DNA from 3 places in the Ignatzschineria rhizosphaerae genome. Region 3 is predicted to be linked to each of the others. Evidence: riboswitches for the same ligand, from Rfam matches in the RefSeq annotation. Region 3 holds a riboswitch; each other region holds the start of a gene.
What was found. A riboswitch is a leader RNA that binds a small molecule or an ion and turns the genes downstream of it on or off. The one in region 3 is predicted to bind magnesium.
Positions count from the first base shown of each region.

Region 1: it holds a riboswitch for magnesium, as region 3 does, so the genes downstream of both, mgtE (magnesium transporter) here and MMG00_RS04465 (magnesium transporter CorA family protein) in region 3, are expected to answer to the same signal.
Region 2: it holds a riboswitch for magnesium, as region 3 does, so the genes downstream of both, mgtE (magnesium transporter) here and MMG00_RS04465 (magnesium transporter CorA family protein) in region 3, are expected to answer to the same signal.

Region 1 covers NZ_CP093379.1:626,745-636,958, reverse strand. Annotated here, with positions in the region: gene rbsA (ribose ABC transporter ATP-binding protein RbsA) at 1-236, opposite strand, end outside; gene rbsD (D-ribose pyranase) at 242-673, opposite strand; gene MMG00_RS02880 (VIT1/CCC1 transporter family protein) at 904-1,599, opposite strand; gene MMG00_RS02875 (fumarylacetoacetate hydrolase family protein) at 1,818-2,480, shown strand; gene MMG00_RS02870 (AmpG family muropeptide MFS transporter) at 2,649-3,926, opposite strand; gene mgtE (magnesium transporter) at 4,039-5,067, opposite strand; M-box (ykoK) riboswitch at 5,403-5,589, opposite strand; gene trkA (Trk system potassium transporter TrkA) at 5,841-7,220, shown strand; gene MMG00_RS02855 (argininosuccinate synthase) at 7,253-8,461, shown strand; gene MMG00_RS02850 (siderophore ABC transporter substrate-binding protein) at 8,749-9,735, opposite strand; gene MMG00_RS02845 (iron ABC transporter ATP-binding protein) at 10,063-10,214, opposite strand, start outside.
Region 2 covers NZ_CP093379.1:2,118,607-2,128,820, forward strand. Annotated here, with positions in the region: gene MMG00_RS09320 (AbgT family transporter) at 1-1,471, opposite strand, end outside; M-box (ykoK) riboswitch at 1,867-2,031, shown strand; gene mgtE (magnesium transporter) at 2,259-3,260, shown strand; gene metG (methionine--tRNA ligase) at 3,530-5,641, opposite strand; gene ispF (2-C-methyl-D-erythritol 2,4-cyclodiphosphate synthase) at 5,760-6,233, opposite strand; gene ispD (2-C-methyl-D-erythritol 4-phosphate cytidylyltransferase) at 6,224-6,943, opposite strand; gene MMG00_RS09345 (integration host factor subunit beta) at 7,366-7,671, opposite strand; gene rpsA (30S ribosomal protein S1) at 7,902-9,572, opposite strand; gene cmk ((d)CMP kinase) at 9,812-10,214, opposite strand, start outside.
Region 3 covers NZ_CP093379.1:1,026,426-1,036,639, reverse strand. Annotated here, with positions in the region: gene MMG00_RS04475 (magnesium transporter CorA family protein) at 1-51, opposite strand, end outside; gene MMG00_RS04470 (magnesium transporter CorA family protein) at 102-1,052, opposite strand; gene MMG00_RS04465 (magnesium transporter CorA family protein) at 1,080-2,012, opposite strand; M-box (ykoK) riboswitch at 2,189-2,364, opposite strand; gene MMG00_RS04460 (ABC transporter ATP-binding protein) at 2,631-4,463, opposite strand; gene mnmA (tRNA 2-thiouridine(34) synthase MnmA) at 4,896-5,993, opposite strand; gene MMG00_RS04450 (carboxy terminal-processing peptidase) at 6,199-8,343, opposite strand; gene serC (3-phosphoserine/phosphohydroxythreonine transaminase) at 8,640-9,740, opposite strand; gene clpP (ATP-dependent Clp endopeptidase proteolytic subunit ClpP) at 9,944-10,214, shown strand, end outside.

The DNA.
Region 1 (10,214 bases), 400 kb from region 3:
GCAATTTGGGAATCTCGAGGATTTTTAAAGGCGATCTTTTCACCAAGATACTCAATCTCCCCTTCATCTTTACTATAAATACCGGTCAATACCTTCATCAAGGTCGATTTTCCGGCACCATTTTCGCCTAAAAGTGCCATCACTTTACCGGCATAAACGTTGAGGCTCACTTTATCTAACGCTTTAACGCCAGGAAAAGATTTGCTCACCTCTTGAATACTTAAATAACGCTCAATCATATTTAAAACACCACACCAGATTCTAAAATAATATTGGCATAAGGCGTGCACTCACCGGTACGAATCACGGCTTTACAAGATTCTACTTTTGTTTGGGCTTTAAACGCTTCATGCGATATATACATTATTTCAATTGGCTTCTTACTTGAATCAAGGCCGGAATAATAGGCGATCAACTGTAATAATTCTTCATGGAGCTGTAAATTTTGCGTTTGAATCTCTTTGGCTAAGATAATTTTCTCAACCTGCATTACGGGTAAAACAGCTCTTAAAGTCTCTAAAAAGCTGGGAACTCCCTGTACTAATGCGAGATCTATTCGCTCGGTACTATTGGGAATAGGCAATCCTGCATCTGCAATCACAATCTGATCTGTGTGCCCAAGTTTTGCTAGAACACCGTTAATAGCGCTATTTAACATACTACTTTTAATCATAACCACCTCATTTAATTAAGGGCTATTATGCCATAAGGCCGTAGCAACTCTGCTTATCATGCCACTTCTTTAAGCGATCCGTCAGCTTTTTAATACAAAAAAAGACCTACAGCAAATTCAGCGTAGATCTTTCAGATCGTATCGTCTTGTAAAGGAAAGATTATTCTATAGTCGATTTGGTTTAAAAACTGTTTTAAAAGTAAAGGTGAAAATAAAACATTTTTAGCCCATCATACATGAACAAAAAGACCAATAGCGTACGTTACAATCATGGTTACCATTCCCACAACCACATTTCGAACCACCGCTTTTAATTTAGGGGCATTGCCTAATTTTGCACTAATAAATCCTGTTAAAGCTAAGGCGAATGACACAACAATAAAAGTACCAATGATTTTAATATTAGCCGGCAACAATAAAATAAAAAGTAACGGAATAATTGCGCCACATGCAAATGAGATAATTGAGGAGAAAGCGGCATACCAAGGATTCACGTAATTATCTAAGGTAATATTTAACTTTGTTTGCACTTCCACCCCTAGCGCATCTTCTTTCATCAGCTCTTTTGCAACCTTTAGCGCTAAATCTTGTGATAGTCCTTGATCGATATAATAATCAACTAACGATTGCTGCTCACCTTTAAAATCATCTCGTAATAATATTTTTTCGCGCTCAACCTCGGCCTGCTCAACATCTTTCTGAGTACTCACTGAGGAGTATTCTCCCCCAGCCATAGAGAGCGCTCCGGCTAATAAACCCGCAACACCAGCCACTAAAATTGTCATCATATTACTTGTGGCACTTGCAACACCAATAACAATACCTGCCGTAGAGATAATGCCATCATTAGCACCTAATACCCCAGCTCGTAGAACATTTAAACGATTCTCAATATCCCGTACTTGATTTTTTGGTTTATGACTCATCGATTTATCCTTTTTAAATAATGCCTTATTCTCAATAGTTCCTGAAATAGTTAAAAAACACAACAACAGACCATGATTTATTCGCCCAATTTTAAAAAAAAGAGAAGTAATACAAATTAACGCCTCTGGTAGGAATATTCATCGCTTTATACTAAAATCAATCACAGTATTAAAAATAATAACGAATAATTTAACCGCTATATCACCTAGGAGCATTCATGTCTAAACCATGCATTACATTAGAAAACACCTCTCTTCCTATTCAAAATATCTTCTGCATTGGGCGAAACTACGCCAAACACATTGAAGAACTCAACAATGAAACACCCACAGAGCCTTTAGTATTTTTAAAACCCACATCAGCACTTGCACAAAAAGGGGATACTATCACCTTGCCGGCATTTTCTAATTCTGTGCACTATGAAGCAGAACTAGTCATTTATATCAATCAAGATGCTCGAAACTTAAATGTTGAGGAAGCAACTACCGTGATTGGTGGTTATGGCGTTGGGCTTGATTTAACGGCTCGTGACTTACAAGATGTGATAAAAAAGAAAGGGGAGCCTTGGACAAAATGTAAAGGCTTTCCGGCAGCAGCAATTGTAAGTGACTTTATCAGCACTGAAAAGATTCAAGATCCTAAAGATATCCAATTTACCTTTACTCAAAATGGCGTTTTAAAACAAGATGGCAATTCTAAAATGATGCTTTATCCGATTGCCGAAATTATTAGTTATCTCTCCACTATTTATGGGCTTTCAAAAGGCGATCTTATCTATACCGGAACGCCAGAAGGGGTTGGGCAATTAGCTGCGGGCGATAAGCTCAATTTAACGCTTGAAGAGTTTATCTCTGCAGATTTTACAATTAACCATATTTAGAATAAACATTAAAATATCGGCAACTATCTCAATACTTGCAACCAATACTTTCAACTGGTAGTTATTTGCAAAGATATATTCAAACTAAAAAGCCATCTAAGATCTCAACTCTTAGATGGCTTTTTAAGCAAATACCGATGCACTCATGCTATTGAGGCAATTTTTCTATTAATTGCTCACTTTCAATTTTTGAATCTGGGGCTTTAAAATAATAATTAAAATTAAACTTGGCACAAAAAGTACAGCCGTTGAAATAAAGAAGTTCGCCCAACCAAGTCCTTCTACCATAAAGCCAGAGGCACCGCCTAATACGCGCAGCCCAAATGTTGCAAATGCACTTAACAGTGCATATTGCGTAGCGGAGGCATTACGATCACACAGTAATCCTAAAAACATGATAAAGAGGGCACTTGAGAAACCTGAAATAAAATTCTCCGCACTCAATGCCACCATTAACATCGTTAAACTTGGCGACATAATGATTAAGAGATAACCCAAATTAGTCACGCCAATTAAGATTGCCGAAACTATTAAGCTACGATAAAGCCCTAGTAGATTGATAATCGCAGCTGCCAAAAATGCCCCTAACAGCGTTGCAACTAAACCATATATTTTTGAAACGGCGCCAATTTGCGTACCGCTATACCCCATCTCATGATAAAACGGGGTTGCCATTACGCCTGAAACAGCATCGGGTAATTTGTAACAAACCACTAATAACAAGAATAATAGCGCATAATCCCGTTTAAAAAACTGCTCAAACCCTTCAATAAATCGCTTAAAAGGATTGCTATATACCTTAACTTCAGAAGCATCTTTCGCTTCCTCTTGCTTCTTTTCTGGAATAAATAAGGTTAAAACTGTAATGATTGCCACAATAAAGGCAATTCCTTGAAAGATTAATCCCCAAGAATAAAGATCAGATAGCGCTAAAACGCCAGCCCCCATTAAAAGCATGGCAATGCGATACATAAAGAGATAACTACTTGCGCCGTATGCTTGCGTCTTCTCATCAAGGGCATCAATACGATAAGCATCGACCACTATATCCTGACTTGCTGAAGCAAAAGCTAAAGAGAAAATTAATACCCCCAATAAATAAGGAGACTCTTTAGGATCAATCATGGCTAACATTAAAAATATAAGCGCAATTGCCACCTGAAAGAAGATAATCCACCCCTTACGCCGCCCTAATTTTCGTAAAATTGGCAATTGAAATAGATCTAGTAATGGCGCCCAAATAAATTTGAGTAAATATGGCATACCTAATAACGAGGCAAGCCCTATTGCTGACTTTTCCACCCCTAAAGTTGAGAGCCAATAAGTAAGAGTTGATAGCGTCATTAAGATCGGCAATCCAGATGAGAAGCCTAATAATGCAACAGAGAGATTTTGTATGGAGAAATAGCGAGTAAAACTCTTTAATAATTGGTCTTCTTGTGCCACTTCCCTCTCCTTTTCTATCTCTTTAAAAAAAATGATCGATGATATCACTCACCGATCATAGCAGATATATTCCTGCAAAATCTCACTCAATTCTTTTTGCAGATAATTTAATCTATAGTTGCAAGAACATACTAGCAATCCCTAGGTAGATAAAGACGCCTGCGATATCACAGATAGAGGTAATTAGTGGCGTACTTGCTGTGGCTGGGTCTAGATTAAAGAGTCTAAAGACAAAAGGAATCACCGCCCCTAAAAGTCCCCCAAACATCACCACAATCACCATCGATAACGCAATAATAATCGCCGTTTCAGTGCCGGCACCATAATCACTACCACGATAATAACCGATCACGGCGATCGCTGCTGCCATTGTTAAACCTAGCGCAAAGGAGACAAATGCTTCTTTAACGAACACCCTACCCCAATCTTTCATTGTCACATCACCAATCGCCATCGCTCGTATAACAAGCGTTGTCGATTGTGATCCTGTATTTCCACCACTTGCGATTAAAAGCGGTAAGAAAAACACCACATAGATATGATCATTCAATAACTCTTCATAACTTGCAATCCCAGCGCCTGACAAGAGGTTTACGAAGACTAAAATCACCAACCAGCCAATACGTTTTTTATAAAGCCAAGCCATTGATGACTCTAAAAGACCTTTGACCTCTTCATCATCATCGACCGAGATCGATGCCATTTTATGAATATCTTCAGTCGCTTCTTGTTGTAAAACATCCATCATTTCATCAACATGAAGCACACCGATCATTCGCCCATTACTATCAATTACAGGTAACGTTACAAGATCTGAATCTTGGAATATTTTGGCCGCTTTTTCTTGGTCTAGGTTGTAATCTAATTTTAAAGAGGTAGGAGACATAATATCTTGTAAGATACTATTTTCATCAGCGCCTAACAGTTCACGCAGCGATAATACCCCAACAAGCACGCCCATTGGATCAATCACGTAGCTATAGTGAATATTGGCCTTCCCGTGAACATTCTTCCTCAGATACTTAAATGCCTCACCAACAGTATACGTTTCAGGAACACAAATAAAATCAAAATCCATTAAAGATCCGACAGTTTCCTCTGCGAACTCATGTGGTCTTTTAACATTTTGCTGTTGAACCATAAGCATCCTCCTATGACTTGGCGTGATCGATACTGATCTACAAAATTAGAATGAGGTTATAGCTTGAAGGACGCTATTTGAATATTAAAGCTCTCAGTACATTTATACTGCACCATGTACCAATTACGCAAAATCTTTAGAAATAAATGAGAGCACCATAAAAAAACAATCTTCAAATAAAGATTGGTCTCAATTCCTATGATCTCCCCTAATTTCTAGCTTATTGCTGCTTCAACAATAACGTATTCTGAAAGCCTAAATTTATCAAGGATATCCTTTGCCTTAATAGAAATAGTCTTTCGACGCCTTAACGAGGAACTCGCAAGATACGGGTTAAGGCCCCTCCTTCGTAAAAACTTTAGCACTATATGGCTAGAACCGATAGTCATTGACTAAACTATTCATTCTCACTGTATTAGAAATAACCTTAATTCGATTATTCCTGCTGACCCATTGGTGTCTCTCGACATTTCTGGGCAACAGCTTACAACCATATAGGAGCCTCACCTAACGAGGAATCATTATCGATTTGAATGATCTAAGTTAGTAACTCTCCTCAATTATTGCCTTTCATTAAGCGCAATGATATTAAAGACCTACTGGGAATTTAAGGCAAAAATTATACCACAACCCTTCAATGATAGCAATTTGCGCAGTTGAAAATAATTACCACCTATTATCTTAGATCTAGCGCATAATGCTATGAAAAAAGGTACAAATTTAATGCTATTTGCGGTATTATTGCCCTGTTATAAAAAAGGTCCACTCAAGTAATGAAAATTCTGATTTTAGGTGCTGGGCAAGTTGGCTCTACGGTTGCGCATGTTTTATCAAAAGAAGCGCAAAATGATATTACAATTATTGATAATCAATATGAGCCGCTTGCATCTCTTAAAGAACGTTATGATATCCGTACCATTCGCGGTAATGCAGCCTCCCCTGTGATTTTAAAAGAGGCCGGTGCTGAGAGCATGGATGTTATTATTGCAGTCACATCAAGTGATGAAGTCAATATCGTTGCCTGCCAAGTGGCGCATACCGTTTTTGGCATTAAACTAAAAGTAGCGCGTGTTCGCTCTCAAGATTATCTTCGTCATGGGGATCTTTTTGGCAATAAGCTCGATTCAACCTTCCATATTGATGTTGTTATCAGCCCGGAAACGCTTATTACAAACTACATCAAAAATATCATTGAGCTGCCAGGCGCGCTTGATGTCCTCCGTTTCTCTAAAGGGGAAGCGCTCATCGTTTCTATGGGCGTTGAAAAGGACTCACAACTCTATGGAAGACGATTTGCTAAAATTAAACGCCGAACTCGCCATCTCAATATTAACTATGTTGCCATTTACCGCGAGGGCTCTGAGTTTATTCCTGATGAAAACACCATCTTAGAAGAAGATGATGAGGTCTACTTTCTCTGCGCTCGCTCTGATGCTCGTGAAGTTATTGAGCAGTTTCAAGCAAAACAGCGCTCAGCAAAGCGCATCACTATTGCCGGCGGCGGAAATATCGGAGCATCACTTGCTGAAGCATTAGAATCATTTACCCATGTAAAACTGATTGAAGCGAATGCTGATCGTGCTAATCACTTAGCCGCACAACTTAACAAAAGCCTGATTCTCCACGGTGATTGCACAGATGAGGCGCTTTTATTTGAAGAGAATATTGAAAAAACTGATCTTTTTTGTGCGCTCACCAATGATGATCAAACCAATATTATGTCAGCAATGCTGGCAAAACGCTTAGGCGCAAAATTCTCAATGTCGTTAATTAACCGTTCTTCTTATCTAGAAATGATCGAAGATGAGTCAAATATCGACCTCGCCTTCTCACCTCAACAAGTTACATTAAGTACACTACTCACATACATTAGAAAAGGAGATATTGTTCAGGTATACTCTCTTAGATCAGGCGAGTCAGAAGCAATGGAGATTATTGCCCACGGGAATGCCGAAACCTCAAAAATCGTTGGAAAATCCTTAGAAGGAATCCGCTGGCCAGAAAATGTTGTGGTCGCAGGACTCATTCGCCGAGGAAAAGTCATGAAGATTGAGCCCTCCATGTTTATTGAACAGAATGATCATCTAATCTTATTTATCACCGATAAAGAGAGTATTCCCGAAGTGGAAGATCTCTTTGAACTTAGAAAATAATCTTTCATACCAAAAGTCGACAGGAGACTGTAATGGAAAAAATCAATAAAGTGGTTCTCGCATATTCAGGCGGGTTAGACACTTCCGTAATCCTTAAATGGTTACAAGACGAATATAATTGCGAAGTAGTAACATTTACAGCAGATATCGGTCAAGGGGAAGAAGTTGAACCAGCACGCGAGAAAGCACAAGCGCTCGGCGTAAAAGAGATCTATATTGACGATCTTCGCGAAGAATTTGCTCGTGACTTTATTTTTCCAATGTTCCGCGCTAACGCAATCTACGAAGGTGAGTATCTTCTTGGTACCTCAATCGCTCGCCCATTAATCGCAAAACGTTTAATCGAAATCGCTAACGAAACAGGCGCTGATGCGATCTCACACGGCGCAACCGGTAAAGGGAACGACCAGGTGCGTTTTGAGCTTGGTGCTTATGCGCTTAAACCAGGCGTTAAAGTCATCGCTCCTTGGCGTGAGTGGGACTTAATGTCTCGTGAGAAACTTCTCGATTACGCTGAGAAAAATAATATCGTGATTGATCGTGGTGGTAAAAAATCCCCATACTCAATGGATGCAAACCTTCTTCATATCTCTTATGAAGGCTTATCACTAGAAAACCCATGGAGCGAACCTGAAGCTGACATGTGGCGCTGGACTGTTTCTCCTGAAGAAGCACCAGATGCGGCAACTTATGTTGAGTTAACTTACCGCCATGGTGATATCGTTGCGATTGATGGTGTGGATACATCTCCAGCAAATGTGATGGCACAACTAAATAAACTTGCGGGCGCGAATGGTATTGGCCGTGTTGATATCGTTGAAAACCGCTATGTTGGTATGAAAGCACGTGGTTGCTACGAAACGCCAGCAGGAACAATTATGCTTAAAGCACACCGTGCAATTGAGTCGATTACTTTAGACCGTGAAGTTGCGCACCTTAAAGATGAGCTCATGCCAAAATATGCAAGCCTCATCTATAACGGTTACTGGTGGAGTCCTGAGCGTGAAATGCTTCAAACAATGATCGATGAATCACAAAAATTTGTGAACGGTGTTGTTCGCGTGAAACTCTACAAAGGCAACGTGATCATTGTCGGCCGTAAATCTGATGATTCACTCTTTGATGAAGATATCGCAACATTTGAAGATGATGGCGGCGCATACGATCAAAAAGATGCTGGTGGCTTCATTAAATTGAACGCACTTCGTTTACGTATTGCAGCGAGTAAAAATCGCCGTTAATTTTTTAACGAGAACGAAATAGATAAATCCCAGTAAATTGTTTACTGGGATTTTTTTATTATAGTGAAATCGGTTTAAAAGCAACTGAATCAGATTGCCGACACATTAGTTATAAAAAGCGCCGAATCCCTTCTATTTAGCACCCTACAAGTGAGTTTAAGGCACCACTACACGGTTTCACTTTTAAAGCTATTTTTCTGAAACCGAATAGGCTATATGTCTGATCACAAAAAAACGCAGCCCTATAAAGCAAGCTGCGTTTTTAATTAAAGATCTTGATCTAATAATTATTTATTAATGGCATTTTGTACATCATCCACCATTTGAGTAGTTGATTTAAGTCCGCCACCTGAGAGATACCAAACATTTGGATCTAAATAGATAATTTTGTTATTTTTATACGCATTGGTATTTTTCACAAGATCATTTTCTACAACTTGTTTTGCAGATGTTTCACTATTACCAACAACCGCACTACGATCTACCACAAAGATATAATCAGGGTTTAAGTCCATCACATATTCAAATGATGCGGTTTGACCATGAGTTGAAACTTGGATTGATTTATCAGCTGATTTAAATCCTAAAGCATCATGGATAATTCCAAAACGTGAACCTGAACCATAAGCACTGATTTTACCATCATTCACAAGGAGAATAAGCGCTGTATCTGGCATATTGCTTGTCTGCTCATATACGCTTGCAACTTTATCTTCTAAAGCTTTTATCTCTGCTTCAACTTGTGCTTCTTTATCAAAAATTTTCCCCATCACTCTTGCATTATTCGCCGTTGATTCAACGTAATTTTTCTCATCAAGAGAGAGGTTTAATGTAGGGGCAATTTCTGCAAATTGATCATAAAGCGCAGCTTGACGAGCAGCAATAATAATCACATCTGGCTTTGCCGCATGAATTGCTTCAAAGTTAGGCTCTTTTAAACTCCCAAAATCACCATATTTATCTGCTTTATAACTCGATAAATAGCTAGGAAGGTTTGCTTTTGGTAAACCGATGATATCAACATCAATCTTCTCTAAGGTATCTACTGCCCCTAAATCAAATGAGATCACTTTTTCAGGTTTTAAAGGAACTACTGTTTCGCCCGATCCATGTTTAATAGTGACGGTTTTAGGTGCCGCTTGCTGTGTTGTTTCTGTTGTTTGATTTGTTGTTGATGATGTCTCGGTTGTTGCTTTTTTCTCATCACCACATGCAGCTAAAACTAATGCTAATGCAGATGCAATCACAACTCTCTTAAACATTTTTGTTTTCATCGGTAACTCCTTATAATTTTACCAAGCTTAAAATTTTCATATACTTTAAAGATCTAAAACTCAATTTCTTATTTAATCTGTAATCAATTGCCTGATTTATCAAGACTTTTAAGAATACTAAAACGCTATTTGATACTCAATCCTTTTTTAAATTGAGAATCATTCACATTAGGATACCTTAAAAAAAGGGATTCACCCAATATATTTTCCTCACCGATATAAAGAATGTTCCCCTTCTCTTTTAATATAAAAATATCAAATACTTAAAAACAGCATTAATCTCCAATTCATGAGATTCTCGATAATAAAGTTTATTTTTATCTATTTTTATGAGAAATAGACACAAATTCTCCGATTATCAATCATCTGAATAGGGATCTCCATATCATAAATATCCCTTAAAATATTACTATCAATAATCTTCTCGGTTGCACCTTCATGCACCAAGGCACCATTTTTAAGAGAGATAATATGATCTG
Region 2 (10,214 bases), 1.1 Mb from region 3:
CTGCGGTATAAGGGATCATCATTGAGCAAAGTGTCCCTACGCCTGCTTTAGTATAATATCTTGCGCAGTACATGATAATCAGCGGATAAAATGGGAACATCGGTGTTGCGACGTTCACCGCTGAATCACTGATTCTAAATGCCGCTTGTGTTAATTCAGGAGAGATACCAACTGCCATCAGCATCGGCACCAATACCGGCGCCATAATCGCCCATTTAGAAGTCGCTGAGGTAATTAAAATATTCACAACGCCCACCAAAGCAATCACAAGGAAGATCGTTAATTCTGCAGGGAACTTCATTGTGGTTAACATATCCGCACCGGCAAGCGCGATCAGTTTACCGATATTAGAGACATTAAAGGAATACAAAAATTGTGCAGCAAAAAAGGCAAATACAATAAAAGGAATCAAAGACTTAATAATATCTTCCATCGCTTTTACCACATCATTACTGGATGTAAATGACTTTGTCATAAACCCAAAAATAATGCCGGGAACGGCAAAGAAGATAAAAATTAACGGAACAATCATCTGCATAATGCCGGCATCTGAGCTTGTCATGCTGCCATCTGGCGCACGTAGAGGTGAGCTCTCAGGGATTAAAAGAACCGTAATTAAGACAATCATCGCCACAATAGATAAACCTGCCCATCTAAAGCCTTTTTTATCAAGCGCAGTGACTTCTGAAAGCTCTTTTGTCTCTTGTGATGAAATCTGGCTATCTAATGGGCAGTTTTTATTAAGCCAAGGTTCTACCACTTTCTCCGTAATAAACCAGCACATGAGAATCACCCCAAAGGTGCTACCAAAGCTTAAAAAGTAGTTCGCTAAAACGTTAACATCGTAGGTAGGGTTCACAATCCGCGCCGCATCTTGTGTAAAGCTTTGCATAATCGGATCAATTTTTGAGGGTAAGAAACTGGCACTAAAGCCTCCAGCTAAACCTGCAAATGCCGTAGAAATCCCGGCAAGAGGATGGCGACCTTTAGCATAGAACATCAGAGCCGCAACCGGCATTAAGACAACGTAGGCAGAATCTGACACGATATGCGCGACAACCGCAACAAATGCCACTGTTGGTGTTAAAAAGCGAGGAGAAATAAAACTTAATAATTTCTTAAGTGACGTATTAATAAAGCCGCTTTTTTCCGCAATGCCGATACCAAGTGTTGCCACAATCGTAATGCCAAGTGGTGGGAAACTCATAAAGTTTTTCACCGTAGAGATAATAAAAGTGACGATCCGATCGTAAGTAAAAAGATTTAAGACCTCAATCTTTTGCGGTGCTTGCCCTTCCACATGGGAAGGCAAGTAATAATCAAAATCAATAAATGAGAGTAAAAATGAGAGGATCCAACAGATCACTAATGCATAAATAAAGAGCATTGTGACGCTTGGCATCGTATTTCCGAAACGCTCTACGGCGTTTAAGAAACCTTTTTTCTTAATAGGTGCAGCATCAGTTGCCATAAAACAATCCTTATTATTGTGACAATTTTTAAACACAGAGCTCATGACAATAATATAGAAATGAGCTTTTGCAAAATGGTTTCTCACACCTTGAGAAATCAATAAGCAACATCTGTAACAGATCTCTAAACTATCGAAAAATACTGATAAAACAATTAAATAGTAATATTTATAAAAAATATTGATTGTATATATTTTCTATCAAACTTTGATATTTCCCCCGCAAAAATCCCCTTTCAAACACTTTTATCAGCGACTAATTCTCCTTAAAAAGACGTGGCTGAAATGAGAATTTTTATAATATAAAAAAAATTTACAGCCAAAAATATTTGCCAATTGAAAATTTTTACGTAACAATGCGCTCAACAAATTATTTTGGGTTAGCAATGATTGCTAACTATCCTCGTTAGGTGAGGCTCCTATATGGAGATAAGCTACTGCCCAGAAACGTCGAGAGACACCAACGGGTCAGCAGAAACTGTCGAGCTAAGGCGGTATCTAATGTAGCCGGGATCATCCCCATGCCATATAGTGCTAAAACTTTACGAAAGAGGAGAGATCAACGTGATCGTGTACGTTTTTGTGCGCGTTTGCAAAAAACACCCTCCTCACACTTTTGTGGTTGGGTGTTTTTTTTGATCTTAAAATAGACTGATCATCTATAAGCTCTTTAGAGTGGATACCAGCGTCGGCTGCCGCGCACTGCCGCGCTTAACAAAATATATCGAAGACAGCAATCAAATTACTGTCGTTTTATGCAAATAAAAGATACGGAGTTAAGCAAAAAATGGTAATTCAAGACCGCAATATGAAGTTTGGATTAGAAACAGCAGGGTCGCTCATGACCAATGACTTTATCACCCTCGATATGCATCAAACTGTGGATGAAGCGATCCACTACCTTCGTCAAAATCTCTATCAAAGAGAAGATATTCATTATGTCTATATTCTTGATGAAAATAAGATTTTAGTAGGCGTTGTTGCTATTAGAGAGCTTCTCTCAGCAAAGGGCGATGAGGCAATCTCTAAGGTGATGAAAACAAAGCTCAAGCAAGTCACCACTTCCATTGACCAAGAAGAGGTTGCCCAATTATTCCAACAAACAGAACTTGTCACGATTCCTGTAGTTGCTGAATCTGGGCATCTTCTTGGCGTTATTCATATCGATCAGATTTTAGATGTGATGGAGCAAGAGGGGACGGAAGATATTTACCGCATGGCATCTATCAAAAGTGATGAGTTAGAGAATCAAAATATCTTAACGGCCACCATTGGGCTTCTTTACCGCAAACGTATTGCTTGGCTTGTGGTACTTGTCTTTATGAATGTCTTCTCCGGCGCTGGAATTGCAACTTATGAAGATCTTATCGAAAGCAATGTAGCGCTTGTCTTTTTCTTACCATTACTGGTCGATAGTGGCGGTAACGCTGGTGCACAGTCTGCTACCCTTGTGATTCGAGCCATGGCGCTTGGTGAGGTGAGAATGAGAGACTGGTTTAAGATGATCAGTAAAGAAACGCTTGTTTCCGCGCTCCTTGGTTTTACTATGGCGCTTGCTGTTTCCCTTGTGGGAATGTATCGCGGTGGCATGGAGATTGCCTTTATTGTTGCCTTAACAATGGTTTTCGTAGTAATGATCGGTAGTCTCATCGGGCTTTCATTACCTTTTATCTTTAGCAAACTCAAAATGGACCCAGCAACAGCAAGTGGACCGCTCATCACATCCATTTGCGATATCGTCGGTGTCTTTATCTACTTTGGGATTGCGAGTGCTTTCATTACGCTTTAATCAAAAAAGATCATGATCTCACCAAGAATAAATCAGAAAGAGATCATGATCCTCATTATTATTGCGTTCTGCCCGTTCACCGTTTCCTATTATGCAACCATCCATATTTCGAAAAGACATAGAACCTAGCTGATTGATCCTCCATGTCCTTTTTAGTCTCCAAACGATGCGGTATAACATGAAATGGCGAACAAAAAAGCTAGTCTTACTTGAGACTAGCTTTTCCTATGCTTAAAATGCTCTTTCGAATCGCTTAATGACTTAATCGCTTACGAAATTTTCGCCCCTGGCGCTAATTCACCTAATGTTGTTAAGAGCGTTAATTGATCTTTTGTAGAGGCTGAAAGAATCATCCCCTCACTCACGCCAAAACGCATTTTACGAGGTGCAAGGTTTGCAACCACAATCACATAAGTGCCGATAAGCGCCGCTGGGTCTTCGTAGAATTTACGAATGCCTGAAAAGATCGTGCGTGGTTTTTCTTCCCCTAAATCAATCTGGAATGTTAAGAGCTTATCTGCCCCTTCAATAAAGTCACAGGATAAAACTTTTCCTAAACGAAGATCGATCTTACCAAAATCATCAATCGAGATGTAATCGCCGGCATCTGCTTCTTTACTCTCTGCCTTTACCTCTTTTTTAACGTTATCTGATTTTTGATTATCTGCCGCATCATTACGAACCGCCGCTAACGCCTCTTTATTTGCTTCAATAAGCTTATCTAAATCCTTACGATTTAAACGAGTCATCAGATGCTCATAGCTCCCAATTTTATGGCCTTTTTCTAAACTTGCTGTTAATGCCGCAAATGATAATGGCTCAACATTTAAAAAGCTCTCTACTTTACCGGCAACAATTGGTAACACGGGTTTTAAATAGAGGGAGAGCAATCTAAAGCATTCTAAATAGCCTGTGCAAAGATCTTGGAGTAATTGACGTTTTGATTCATCTTTTGCAATCTCCCAAGGCTTCATCTGGTCAAAATGCTCATTCACATCATCACACGCTGCGGAAATCTCACGTAGTGCTGCCGCAAAATTACGCTTCTCATAACCTGCTTTCACCGCAGCTTTACGATCAATAATAGAGGCGATTAAAGCTTTGGTTTCTGCTGCGATATCCCCGAGTTCATTATCAAACTCTTTGGCAATAAAACGGCTCGTGCGTGACGCAATATTGACATATTTACCAACAAGATCGGCATTGACACGATTGACAAAATCATCAAGATTTAAATCAAAGTCATCAATAGCCCCATTAGATTTTGCCGCAAAGTAGTAACGCAACCACTCAGGATCAAGATTTTGAGAGATATAAGAATCTGCCGTAATAAAGGTCCCGCGAGATTTACTCATTTTAGCGCCATCAACCGTTAAGAAACCATTGATTGCGTATTGCGATGGCACACGGTGACCTGAGAAGTTGAGCATTGCCGGCCAGAAAAGCGTATGGAAATACATGATATCTTTCCCGATAAAATGCACCATTTCAGTGTTGGCAGCAGTTGCTTTCTCTTTCTTAATAAAGCTTTCGAAATCAATACCACCTGTTTTGTCACAGTAGTTTTTAAAAGATGCAAAATAACCGATCGGCGCATCTAACCAAACATAGAAATATTTATTCTCCGCATTAGGAATTGGAAAACCAAAATAAGGCGCATCACGAGAGATATCCCAATCAGAAAGCTTGCAATCCCCTTCCTCACCAATCCATTCGCGCATTTTATTAGCCGCTTCTGGTTGAAGGCGCGCTTTATCTTCTAAGAACTCACGAAGGAATTCCACACAACGTGGATCTGATAATTTAAAGAAGAAATGCTCAGAAGGACGCATTACAGGCGTTTTCCCTGTCACTGCTGAGAAAGGATTAATTAACTCGGTTGGGCGATAAGTTGCGCCACATGATTCACAGTTATCCCCATATTGATCTTTCGCATGACATTTTGGGCATTCCCCTTTGATAAAACGATCGGGCAGGAACATTTTGCGCTCTTCATCATAAAACTGCTCAATTGTTTTAGTTTCAATTAAACCATTTGCTTGAAGTGTTAGATAGATCTCTTCTACCAACTGCTGATTCTCTTTTGAGTGCGTTGTGTAGTAGTTATCAAAATCGATATGGAAACGATCAAAATCTTGTAAGTGCGCAGCGTGAGCTTTAGCAATCAACTCCTCTGGCGTAATGCCTAATTGATCAGCTTTAAGCATGATAGGCGTTCCATGAGTATCATCTGCACAAATATAGTAGACATTATTCCCAAGCATTCGTTGGAAACGCACCCAAATATCTGCTTGAGCATAACCTAAAAGATGCCCAAGATGAATATCGCCATTGGCAAATGGCAGTGCGTTTGTGACAAAAATATCTCTCTGTTGTTGCATACTCTACTAAGTCCTATCTTCAATTAGATGAATGAGGGTTCATAAACCCTTACTTGTTACATTTTGTGCTATCACAGCACCTTTTAATACCCTAAATTGTTAAGGCTAATATTTAAGCTTACTGCGGTTTAAGAAGAACCGCAACTTGGGCTGCAATTCCTTCTTCACGACCAACAAAGCCAAGCTTTTCCATTGTGGTCGCTTTTACATTAATATCATTTTCGCTAATCATCAGATCGCCGGCAATAATACGCTCTATCGCTTGTCGATGTGGCAAAATTTTGGGTCTTTCTGCCATGATCGTAATATCAATATTCCCAATCTCATATCCGCGATCTAATACTAACTGATAAGCCTGTACTAATAGTTTACGGCTATCGGCATCTTTATAGGCCGGATCTGTATCGGGGAATAAAGTCCCGATATCGCCTAATTTTACAGCCCCTAAAATAGCATCCGTTAATGCATGAAGTACTACATCACCATCAGAATGGGCTTTAAAAGCTTTGTGAAAAGGAATCTTTACACCGCCAAGCATTAAGTGATCACCTTCTTTAAAGGTATGGACATCAAAGCCAAATCCTATTCGCATTTCTCTCTCTCACTAAAATAGAGGCTCATCAACTTAAGATCTTCTGGGTAGGTGATCTTAAAATTGTGATGATATCCTCGGTAAACTTTTGGGAAGTAGCCATTATACTCTAAAACCGAAGCCTCATCTGTGACATTTGCACCATCCATCATGATTTTCTCTGTTGATGAGAGCAACATCTCTAACGGCGCCATCTGGGGTGTTTGTGCAAGCCAAATCTGATCTCGATTTAATGTCTTTGTGATACAAGCCCCTTCTACAAGCTTAATAGTATCTTGTGCTGGAAGCGCCATAATCGCACCGCCCTCTGGCTGATCTTTCAAAACAGATTGAAAAAAATGAGACATCTCTAAAGATGTTAAACCAGGACGGGCGGCATCATGCACCGCAATCCAGATACTGGAAAGATCTTTCCCCAAAGATGTCAGTTTTTGTGATAAAAACTTTAACCCCGCAAAAACAGAATCTGTACGTGTTTCTCCCCCAATGGTTACCCAGAGATGATCATTTTCAATGGCTAAAGGCGTCTTATCCTCTTTTGATAACACAACAACGCCGCCTCTAATTTCAGGCACAGATATTAACAATTTCAGCGTGTGGGTTAAAATTGTCTGACCGTTGATCTCTAGATACTGCTTAGGCTTCTCAACCGCCATTCTCGTGCCAATACCTGCGGCTGGAATTATAAAATAGATCTCTTTTTTTATCATATTTGTGCTTTTGCTACTCATTCAATCCGTAAAGTATGGTGACAACGGTTAAAAAATCACTGAAATAAAATTGCCGGCATATAGTTATGAGAGGCTCAAGAATCGCTATATCTAGCATCCTGCAAGTTATAGTAAAATCGGTTTAAAAGTGACCGAATCATATTGCCGGCGCATCGATTATGAAAAGCGCAAGAATCGTTCTATTCCGGCATCGTACAAACGAATTTGATTCACGCCGTACGGTTTTGACTTTTAAAGCAGCATTTCTTAAACCTAGCCGACTATACGACTATAATAACTCGATTATCAATATCCATTCTACCTGAAACTATTATAAAAAAAGAGCATTCCCTTGATGAAAATGCTCTTGTAATAATGAATGTATAAAATAAAAAATATTAGCTATTAGCAACAACTAGAAATTATACTGGAAGAGGATGACCTTCGCGGCTCTCATCTACTCTTTCACGAAGTAATTTTCCTGGTTTAAAATGTGTCGTATATTTTCCGCTTAATTTTACTGCATCCCCAGTTTTTGGATTGCGACCGATTTTTGGCTCACGATAGCGCACAGAAAAACTACCAAAGCCACGGATTTCGATTCGGCCACCTTCCCCTAGAGTATCTGTAATATGCTCTAAAATTTTCTTCACACTCTTTTCAATCTCTGTTGATGAACAATGAGGGTATTTAGCACTGAGTCTTTGAACTAACTCCGATCTAGTCACGATATTTTCTCCTTAAAATATAGACTTAAAATTTGCAACTGATTTTCATCAGTTTTGGTAAATATATGTATATATTTGATAAATAATACAATCTATTAACTCATTAAGCAAGATCTAACGCCTATTATTTTTCGATTTTTCAGTTTAAAATCAAAGCCTTTATGACAAAAAACCGTGAGAATAACGCTTCTCACGGTTTCTTTACAAAAACATTTTTTTACAAAAATGAATTATTGTTGTTTCATTTGCTCTTTTAAGAGATCACCAAATGTTGTTGCAACTTGTGCTTCATTATTTGCGTAATCAGCAATATCTTGTGGGCTAACTTCGTCAACCGCTTTCACAGAAAGAACGATTGAACGGTTACGGCGATCAACGCTCATGAAACGTGCTTCAAGCTCATCACCAACGTTATAGATGTTACGAACATCTTCTACACGCTCAGAAGAGATCTCTGCTGCACGAAGGTTACCTTCAACACCATTACCTAAGTCAACAACTGCATATTTAGCATCAACTTCAGTAATAAGACCTTTCACAAGTGAACCTTTCTCGTGTTCTGCTAAGAATGAAGAGAATGGGTCTTGGTCAAGTTGTTTAATACCAAGTGAGATACGCTCACGCTCAGCATCAACTGCAAGTACCATTGCTTCAATCTCATCACCACGGCTGAAATCACGGATTGCTTCTTCACCAGGAACGCTCCATGAGATATCAGAAAGGTGAACAAGACCATCAATTCCGCCTTCAAGACCAATGAAGATACCGAAATCAGTGATTGATTTGATAGTACCTTTGATTTTGTCGTTCTTGTTGAATTTAACTTCAAACTCAGACCATGGGTTAGGCATACACTGTTTCATACCGAGTGAGATACGACGACGCTCTTCATCGATATCGAGAACCACAACACCAACTTCTTCACCAGCTGTAACAACTTTTGAAGGGTTAACGTTTTTGTTCGTCCAATCCATTTCTGAAACGTGAACAAGACCTTCGATACCTGGCTCAATCTCAACGAAGCAACCATAATCAGTAATGTTAGTAACTTTACCTTTAGTTTGGAGGCCTGCTGGGAAGCGCATTGCGATATCTTTCCATGGATCTTCACCAAGTTGTTTAAGACCAAGTGAAACACGGTTACGCTCTTTGTCGAACTTGAGAAGTTTAACTTCGATCTCTTGGTTGATCTCTACGATCTCAGATGGGTGACGAACACGTTTCCACGCCATATCTGTGATATGAAGTAAACCGTCGATACCACCAAGGTCAATAAACGCACCGTAGTCTGTAAGGTTCTTAACGATCCCTTTAACTACATCGCCTTCCTCAAGTGTTTTGAGGAGTTCTTCACGCTCTGCAGAATACTCTTCTTCAAGTACCGCGCGACGTGAAACAACGATGTTGTTGCGCTTTTGATCAAGTTTGATCACTTTAAGCTCAAGCTCTTTACCTTCAAGGTAAGCGATATCACGAACAGGACGAACATCAACTAATGAACCTGGTAAGAACGCACGTTCTGTACCGATATCAACAGTGAATCCACCTTTAACACGACCTGAGATAATACCTTTGATGATTTCATCATTTTCAAGTTTTTTCTCAAGGAACGCCCAAACTTCTGCACGTTTCGCTTTTTCACGTGAAAGACGAGTTTCACCGAAACCATCTTCAAGTGATTCAAGTACAACGTCAACTTTATCGCCAACTTGAACTTCTAACTCACCATTTAAATCTTGGAATTGTTCAGCTGGGATACGGCCTTCACTTTTAAGACCCGCATCTACGATTACAAAACCGTTTTCGATTTTAACAACCGTTGCTTTGATAATTCCACCGATTTCACGCGCTTGTTCTTCGGCAATTGATTGCTCAAATAATTCTGCAAAACTTAATGACATATAATTAAAAATGCATAGACATCTTTGGATTAATGATTAAAGTTATCTCAATTAAAGCATTGAGTCTTCCCTTAATCTCCCGCCTACGACTTGTTTAAAGTAAATAAAAAATTCACAAAGACGACTCCTCATCCGCCTTAAAATCTTAAAGCGACTTTGAAACCGATCTTCGTGAGACCAATAAATTCTTTCTATTTTATCAGATATACGCTGCTTTTATCTATTTAAATATAGATTAATTACCGTTTAGGAAAGGTTTTAATAACCGCTTCCCATGCTTTTTGCAATACATCTTCTACCCCAAGCTCTGATGTATCAATGATTAACGCATCTTCAGCTGGAATCAAAGGAGAAGCAGAACGTGAACGATCTCGCTCATCTCTTGCCTCCACTTCGGATAAAATTTGCTCTATATTAACGCAAATACCACTATCTAACAACTGCTTATATCGTCTTTCTGCACGTACTTTCGCACTTGCTGTTAAAAAGAGTTTTAATGGCGCCTTTGGAAATACAACCGTTCCCATATCACGACCATCTGCGATTAACCCCGGCATTTGCGCAAAATCGCGTTGTCTTTGCAGAAGATTTTCTCTGACCAATGGATGCTTAGCCACAATTGATGCGGCATTTCCTGTTGTT
Region 3 (10,214 bases):
TTCATGATGGTAAGTATTCATCACTAAGTTTTTGTAGATTTGGATCATCATTGATCTCCTTTTATAAATTATTAATGCAAATTTTGGATCATGATGTGATCTTAAAATTTAATATATTTTTTGAAGTAGAAAACAAGTAATAAAATGATACTAATCCCCATCATTCCAGAACCAATAATCACCGTAGAAATTGGATTATGCTCCTCTGGTAAATCGACGTTCATCGAAAAGATCGAGCCAATCATCGTCGGAATAATCATCACTATTGCGATTGCTGTTAAAGTTTTTAGAACAGTGTTTAAGTTGTTATGAACAATCACTGCATAAGCATCCATTAAGTTACTTAAGCTCTCACGTCGCATCTCTGCAACATCGGCTGATTGCTCAATATCTGCTAAAATATCATTTAAAAGACGGCGATCTTCATCTTGAATTTTCAGCGTTTTACCTTGCATAATTTGACGATATAAAATCACTAATGCCGAGAGTGATGTTGAGAAAAACACCAAACTCTTATTAAGGTTAATTAAGCTAAAGAGCTCTTTGTTGTGATATGACTCATTAAGTTCTTGCTGCAATTTCGCAGCTTCATCATTGATAAAGCCAAGATGATCATCATAATGTTTGGCCACTGCTTTAAAGAGAAGTAGCGTAATTTTTGTTTTCATATGTGTTTGGAACTGTCCATACTCTCCATCAATCAAATCTTGAAGAATTGGATGTGGCTCTTTACTCACTAAGAAAATATTATTTTCCGTATGAATAATTCCTAAAGGAAGCGTTAAATAGGGAGCTTCATTTTTCATTTGGCTATTGGGGTTTTTAAGAGGAATATTCAATACAATGAGATAGCTATTTTCATCACGCTCTAAACGTGGACGTTCATCTTGATCTAAGGCATCTAGGAAGAATTTTTCTGGAATATCATAATCACGGGTGACTTGATTAATTTGCTCTGCCGTTGGCGCAATCATCATTACTAAGCTGTTTGGTCTGATTACAGCTTCTTCTACGAGCATTTTGTCTTGACCATTTTTGTAAATTTTTAACATGGGAATCTCTCCTGATCATTAAAATTTTTATATTAATTTTTTCTTTTTAAAGAAGCCTAAAACCACCACAATCAGGAATACACTTAATCCTGCAAGTGCTACTAATGCATAAGGTTCATCTTGTATCGGTAATGGAGTGTTCATCCCATAAATGCCCGCTACGGCCATCGGAATTGCCGAAATTGTCACAAAAATCGTTAAGTACTGGACTGATAAACTTAAATTATTCTCAATCAATGCCGAGTATGCATCCATTAAACTACTTAAGTTGCTGTTATAAACTCTTGCTAAACTCTCAGCTTGCGCAGTTTCTACGATCAGATCGCTAAGTGTAAGATCTTGTTCGTTATCTGCTTTTAAATAACTTTTCTCTTCTAAGGTTTTTAGTAACTGATGATTACGATTTAAAGCTCTTGAGAAATAGAGAAAACTTTTATTGTGATTAATCAACTGATAAACACTGCGATTGCTAAAAGAAGATTTTAATTTCTCTTCAAACTTATCAATCGTCTCACTCACTTCTTTCGTCGCATTTAGGAAACTTGTGGTTGTGATTGATAAGATGCGATACACAAAACTCGTAATGTCCTGCTCTGCCCATCTCACAAGATACTCATGTTCTAAACGCATGAGAAGCGGGCAATCCCCTTCACTAATCGTGACAACTTTATTGTCTTTTACCAAAATTGTAAGCATTGTGACTTGGTATGGTACTGCTGAGTTTGGCAGATTTCTTTTAGGAATCTCCAATTTCAGTAGTAATACATCGCCAATTTTTTTTAAAAGACTAGTTCTAGGCTGATTTAACGTATCTCTTGGCAGTGATAAAGCCGTAAGTACGGAACTAATTTTTGCTTGTGGCGGAGAAACAAGATTGATCCATATTGTTCTAGCCTTCATCTGCTCCACTGTAGGAGTGATGGTATTGAGTTGTACATGAGCATTATTTGTTGTGATCATGACTGAACTCCTTATGATTGAAATGTGTGTAATAAGAAGCTTTTTTAAAGCCATAACAAAAAAGCGCACCCTCAATGAAGAAGGTGCGCTTTTACAATGTCTGTATTAGCACAACATGACAATGCATAGCAGCTTTTTCAGCACGCCAATAATTAGGCGCTAAAAAGCTCCCTGCATTGATCCCTCCAATTCATTGAGCTTTAGCACTGTACGGCATAAGAAAATTTTATTTTTCTAGCTACGTTATAGACCACCTTAACTCGATAGTCTCTGTTCAAACCCGTTGGCGTCTTTGGACGTTTCTGGGCAGTAGCATGTCTCCGTACAGGAGCCTCACCTAACGAGGTACCTGCAATTTGTGAAGAGATAGTACGCTTGATTTCACAGCTTTGTCAAATTTATTTTGTAATAAAGCCTCAAAAACAGATCAAAATAGCGTTAAATAAGCAATTTAACAGCGATTTTATGAGTAATTGTTGAGCAAGTTATCACTATTTTATTTTTAAAAAATAAGACAATTAAAACATCCCTTTAAGGATTTTATATCCTTTAAAGGGATTTAAAAATACAAAAAATGTTGATTCAATATTATTAGATTAGGGTTTATCAAAACATCATTTAAATAGCATCTTGACCGACTTGTTTACGCCAGAAAGATGCGTAAATACCGTTATTCTTCACGAGCTCTTGATGACTTCCCATCTCGACAATCTTTCCATGATCCATCACAATTAAACGATCCATTTCTGAAATAGTCGAGAGTCTATGAGCAATGGCGATCACCGTTTTGCCTTCCATTAAAATGCCGAGATTTTCTTGAATAACTGCTTCTGATTCAGAGTCTAAGGCTGAGGTTGCTTCATCTAAAATTAAAATGGGTGCATCTTTTAGTAATACACGAGCAATCGCAATTCGTTGACGCTGACCACCAGAGAGTTTTACCCCGCTTTCCCCCACTAAAGCATCTAACCCACGTTTGCCGTTTTGGTCAACGAGCTCTCTGACAAATTCATCAGCTTTTGTCTTTTTTAAAGCTTCATAGAGCATCTCATCTGTTGCATCATGGTTACCGTATAAAAGATTATCACGAATAGACCTATGGAAAAGCGCCGGCTCTTGAGTCACAACACCGATATTTTCCCGCAAACTATCTTGCGTTACACCGGCAATGTTTTGCCCATCAATGGTAATTTCACCACCCTTTACATCATAAAGTCTTAGTAATATCTGGGTTAAAGTCGTTTTTCCAGCGCCAGAAGGCCCTACTAACCCAATTTTCTCACCTGCTTTAATATGTAAATTTAAAGTCTCATAGATCGGTTTTGCCGGATGATAATGGAAATCAACATCTTTAAAGATCACTTCACCTTCAATATTCTTGAGGGCTTTAGCATTTTTAGCATCAACAACTTCTCTCTCTTGCGCAATGACTTTAATCCCATCTTGTACGCTACCAATATCTTCAAAAATATGACTCACAACACGCATGACCCAGCTCGACATAGTATTAATTCGAATCACTAAACTCACCGTAAAGGCAATAGCTCCGGCCGTGATTAAAGAAGTGCCCCATAGATAGAGTGAAACGCCCACAGTGCTTGCAATTAGTAGGCTGTTGATCATCATCAAAGAGAAATCCATAGATGTGGAAAGCTTTGTTGAGTAGAGCGCTGCATCGGTTTGTTCACGCATGACTGCTTTTGCATCATTTTCATCTTTAGAACTATGAGAAAAAAGTTTTAAGGTTGTAATATTGCTATAGCTATCAACCACATGCCCCATTAGCTTAGAGCGTGCTTTTGCCGAGCGATGGGATCTTTTTCGAGTTCTAGGTAAAAAGTAGCTTAAAAGCAGTATATAAGCGAGTATCCACAATAAAATCGGTACCGTTAGCCAAATATTCACTTCAAAAAATAGTACCACTGTTGTTACTGCGTATATCACCACACGCCACATAGAATCTGTAGACATAATGACTGAGTTTCGAATCGCTTGGCCTGTATTCATGACTCTAGCAGCGATTCCGCCAGATAAACTACTATGAAAGAAATTAATACTCTGTTTTAAGACATAACGATGCTGCTGCCAACGTATCATGGAGGTAAAGTTTGTCGTTAGCGCTTGATTCATTATGAGATTATGGATTAATGATGCTATTGGCCGAAGTAAGACAATGACTACCATCATCCAGATAAATTCACCAGAATGCTCTGCCCATAGCTCTTTAGGGGAGCTTACTGATTCCACCATGTCGACAATTTTACCAATATAACTAAAGAGAGCAATCTCTAGAATAGAGACAAAAAAACCAATAACTAAAAGCCCTACAAAAACCCATTTTACTTGTTTAACATAGTGCCAATAAAAGGCGAAGAGTGTTGTTGGTGGAGCTTCATCAGGGTGATGCTTAAAAGGTTTTATGAAAGATTCAAACAGCTCAAGTAGTTTCATGCTCATTCTTTTATTATTTTCAAAGTGGTCTTAGTGTACTTTAATTGAGAGCTATTATCAATTGAGATACCTTAATAAGAGGCTGTTATGATTGATCTTTGTCCTAATAGATCAATGGTTATATGAATAATCGATAAATTGCGCCATGATTTTTGACAAAAAATAGTTTAAATCAGCCATTTTGGCTATTTAAGCGGTAATATATTAAAAAATAAGCCTCTTCCTTAAATACAAGCTTACTTCGTTAAAAACCACTTATACATCTTCCTCTTATCGTATTAACAATGCATCTTTTAGGAAAAGAATTCCTTTTCATTAAAAAAAGAAAAACACCCCAAAAGCTGCGTCTAGCTTTTGGGGTATCATTGATACTTTGATACGTTTTTTTAATTACTGTAAATACTCTTTAGCCTAAATCGTTAGCTCAAAGTTTTAAGCGATTTTAGATTCAATAAATGCGCCGCCTAAACAGATATCGCCATCATAAAAGACAATCGATTGGCCTGGTGTAATTGCTCTTTGCGGCGCATCAAAGGTAACTTCGATACGATTATTTTCTACCACAGTTACCTGACACTTCACATCTTTTTGACGATAGCGAATCTTGGCGGTTAATCGTGGATTCACTTCATCCCAATCAATAGGATTAATCTCATGAAGTTCACGAGCAATCAAGCCCCTACCGTAGAGTTCTTGTTGATCTCCTTGTACCACAATGAGTTTATTATTTTTAAGATCTTTATCCGCTACAAACCAAGGCTCACCATTGGAATCTTTACGCCCGCCAATACCTAAACCTTGACGCTGACCAATCGTGTAAAATGCTAGACCTTTATGCTCTGCAACCACTTCCCCATTGGGTAGAATCATCTCTCCTGGCTCTGTTGGTAAATATTGCATAATAAAATCTGTAAAATCACGCTCACCAATAAAACAGATGCCGGTAGAGTCTTTTTTATCAAAGGTAATGAGCTTATTATCTAACGCAATTTGGCGAACTTCAGACTTCTCATAATCCCCAATAGGAAAGAGCGTGTTGATCAGTTGCTGCTGATTTAAAAGATAGAGAAAGTAGCTCTGATCTTTATTATCATCAATTCCTTTTAAAAGATATGCTTTCCCATCTTCTCGTTTAACACGAGTATAGTGCCCTGTTGCTAAATAATCAGCGCCGAGCTCCTCGGCATATTCTAAAAATGCTTTAAACTTAATCTCTTTGTTACAAAGCACATCAGGATTAGGAGTTAAACCATCCTTTAAAGTATCTAAGAAATAATCAAATACACGTTCTTTATAGTTTTTGGCAAAGTTAACTTTATGAAGAGGAATCCCTAAGGTTTCGCAAACCGCCTCTGCATCTTTAAGATCATCTTCAGCAGTACAATAACCTTGGTCAAACTCCTCTTCCCAGTTTTTCATGAAAACTCCGTGGACATCAGCACCACGCTCTTTTAAAAGAAACGCCGCAACAGATGAGTCAACACCGCCACTCATGCCAACAATGACGCGTTTACCTTTAATATCTTCCATCTTTTATAATATCCCTTACGTTTAGCTACTTATATTCGTCATATTTTATACGTTTAAAAAATAAAAACCTCAAAATGATGAGGTTTTTATCTCTTTTAAATTCACGGTATTGATCGATCTTAATCTAAGATTTAAATAGTTTATCGCATCTAGATCTTACAAATTCTATGACCTCTATTTACTGATAGGGTTTCTCAGCAATTTCTTATTTCTTTTGATGTTGAAGATCCACCACATCTCTTAAAATAAGCAATCCCTCTTCAAGAATAAGATCAGTTTCTGTATCTTTTAACAATTTTGTATAGGTACCATCTTCATTACGAAACTCCTCTAAAGTTAAAGGCTCATAATCATACAGCACTCGCATACGATTTTGTAATTCAAGATTTTCAGCCTCTTCTGCTTTCAGTTTCTCCTTACGAGCTTGAAGATTAAGGCTTAGCTCATTGATCTTCCATAGATCTAAAGTTTTATTGGCTTGACGCTGATAAATTTGATGTTTCTCATCTGTTTTAAATCTCGCCGAGCTCTTCGCCTGAAGTTTATCCACGACAGAAGGCTTAATCACCACTGAAGGATCATAATCTGGCGCAGCTTCAATTGTATCCCAAGACATTACATACATCTCTTTTGCTTCACCGATCTCTGTAGGATCATAACTGCTTGGTAAAGTCACATCCGGAACAACCCCTTTCTCTTGTGTGGTTTCTCCATTTGCACGATAGAATTTTGCAATGGTAACTTTAGATTGCCCAGGTTTTGTGGATTTTGCGAGGATTCTACTCAAATCAATCATTGTTTGAACAGTTCCTTTGCCAAAACTGGTAGACCCTGCAATCACCGCACGACCTTGATCTTGCATGCTACCGGCAAAAATTTCACTTGCTGATGCACTTAAACGATCGACTAAAACAACCATTGGTCCTGAATAGATCAGATCTTCTACAGTGCTTCCTTGCGCATCTGTATTTCCATCAAAGCCGCGTGTTTGAACAACTGTTTTATTGCTACCAATAAAAAGTGCTGATAGGTCAATAACTTCTGTTAAAGATCCCCCACCATTACCACGAAGATCTATCACTAAACCATCAATATCTTCTTCATTGATAAGCGGTAGAAGGAGTTTTTTCACATCTCTTGTGGTGCTCTTAAAGTCTTCAACGCCCTGTTTACTGCCTTCAAAGTCACTATAGAAGGCCGGAAGTGTAATTACCCCTAATTTATACTCTTCTTTGCCATTTTCTGAAGGCATATTAAAGACTTCAGATTTAGCCTCTTGCTCTTCGAGTTTGACAGTATCACGAATGATTTTAACAATTTTCTCAGCGCCTTTGCCTTTGTTGCCAATCATCTGTAATCGAACAGTCGTTCCTTTTTCACCACGAACCATTTCGACAACTTTATCTAAACGCATTCCCACGATATCAACAAATTCGCCATCCTCGCCTTGGGCAACCCCAATAATCTCATCACCAATTTGCACTTGCCCTGTAAGGTCAGCAGGACCACCTGTCACAACCTCTACAATTTTTACAGAATCATCATCTTGCCTTAATACTGTACCAATGCCCTGAAGCGAGAGGCTCATGCTAATATTAAACTGCTCCATCTGTTTTGCAGAGTAATAACCTGAATGGGGGTCAAAGCTTAAAGAGATCACATTCATGACTAAACTAAATAACTCGCCTTCTTCCATATCATGGATACGCTTACTACGAGTGTTATAACGCTTTTGAAGCTTCTCTTTAGCTTCTGCTAATGAGAGCTTTTCATCCGTTACCATTAAATTGATTAATTCATTTTGTAAACGATCTTTCCAAAGTGATCTCAATGCAGCCTGATCTTTAGCATAAGCTTCATCTTTACGTTGAATAATGATTTTTTTATCAACATCAAAATCATAATCCTCTGCTAAAAGCTCTTTTACCAACGCATATTGCTCATCCATACGTTGTAATAACAAACGATACATATCATAGGGAACATCAAGCTGAGAGCGTTTTACAAAATCATCAAATTGATAACGATATTGTTCAAAGCCATCAATATCAGATTGCGTAAAGAAAACTTTCTGTGGATCTAAAGCTTTTAAGTAAAGGGTATAGATTCGCTCTGACAATACATTATCAATCGGTAATCGATCGTAATGATATTGCGCTAAAATCGCAGAATGCGCAGAGTTAATCAATTGCTCATTATAGCTAGGCGCTGCGATTACTGCTCGCTTTTCAATATCATTATTCGGCTTTGCTGCAATTGACAGCCCACCCCATAAAAGCGAGGTCGCAATTAAAGCGCTACTGACGATTTTCGCAAACTGACTTTTTACAAATTTTTTCTCATTTAACATTGCGTTTTCTATATCCATTTTTTATTTGATTAGTACGCTATTTCTAAATAACTTAAAACTCATCTAAGTATAGCGGAATGAGCAGCAATTGCTTATCTTTTTCTGTGCTCAGATAGATACAAGTGACCAAACCTTTCCTCTTTCCTGATATCAGCAGTTAGTCACAGATTGTTCAATTCTTAGTCTCCAAAATAAAAAGCTAGAGTTTTCACTCTAGCTATCATATCGACAATATATTTCTTTGTTAATAGAAAGGTTGCCTAATATTCAACATTTACTATTTTTGATAAAAATCATTATGAATAATATCTTGCTTCAAAATCTTTCATAAAGTTTGTTAAAGCAATAACCCCTTCAATCGGCATTGCGTTATAAATGCTCGCACGCATCCCCCCAACACTACGATGGCCTTTTAAATTGATAAGATTATGGGCTTCTGCTTCTTTTAAGAAAAGTGCATCAAGTGTAGGATCCGCCAATGTAAAAGGAATTGTCATATTTGAACGAGCATCGACATGAACCGGATTACGATACAAACGGCTATTGTCAATTGTGCTGTAAAGCATAAATGCTTTTTTATGATTAAGCTTTTCCATCTCAACTAGTCCGCCTTTCTCTTTTAACTCTTTAAGCACAAGACTCATTAAGTAAATCGCAAAAGTTGGCGGGGTATTAAGCATAGAGTCATTTTCTGCCTGCAATGTGTAATTTAATGCATCTGGCACAAATTTTGAAGCCTTACCTAAAAGGTCTTCACGAATGATCACAACCGTTAATCCTGCAGGACCAATATTTTTCTGAGCACCTGCATAGATGAGACCATATTGGCTAACATCAATTCTTCTTGAAAGAATATTAGAACTCATATCCGCAACGACAGGAATAGGACAATTTTTGATATCATAGAAAAACTCTACGCCATTAATTGTCTCATTAGAGCAGATATGAAGATATGCGCTTTCAGGATTGACATTAATGGCATTTTTATCTGGCACATTAATATACCCTTCAGATTTACCGCTATATACAATATTTGATACGGCATAACGGCTTCCTTCAATGGCTGATTTTTTAGACCAAACGCCTGTCTCTAAATAATCGACTGTCGTTTTGCCATCCCCCATCTTATCCCCTAAGAGATTTAAAGGAATTAAGCCAAACTGAGCAAGCCCACCACCTTGAAGAAATAATACCTTGTAATTTACTGGAATATTAAGCAGTTCGCGAAGATCCGCCTCACACTCTTTTGCAAGTGCAATAAACTCCTTACCACGATGGGAAACCTCCATAACCGAAGCCCCTTGTTGCTCCCAATCTAACAACTCTTTTTGAGCTGTCTTTAAGACGTTATAGGGCATTGTTGCAGGTCCTGCGCAGAAATTATAAGTCTCTCTCACGGCTTTAATCCTTTTCCTTAGAAAAATCATTGAAAATGTCTGTAAATAAGCGTGGTTTATCATACTACGACAAGACAGATATTTCACACTTTCCGCAATAAATATTCTTTCGCCGAATTATATTCATAAAACATCTCCTATTTCTGCTAAACTAATTCGTTTGAAAGAGATTAATTGGTTATAACCATAAAGGGATTAGCGTTATGTCTTCTATTATAGATACTCAAATGTCACATTTAGTGCCAATGGTTGTTGAACAAACTGGCCGAGGTGAGCGCTCTTACGATATTTACTCTCGCCTTTTAAAAGAGAGAATTATCTTCATGGTAGGACAAGTTGAAGACCATATGGCGAACTTAATTGTTGCGCAAATGTTGTTTTTAGAAGCCGAAGATCCTAATAAAGATATTCATCTCTATATCAATTCTCCTGGTGGCTCAGTCACTGCGGGGATGTCTATTTATGACACTATGC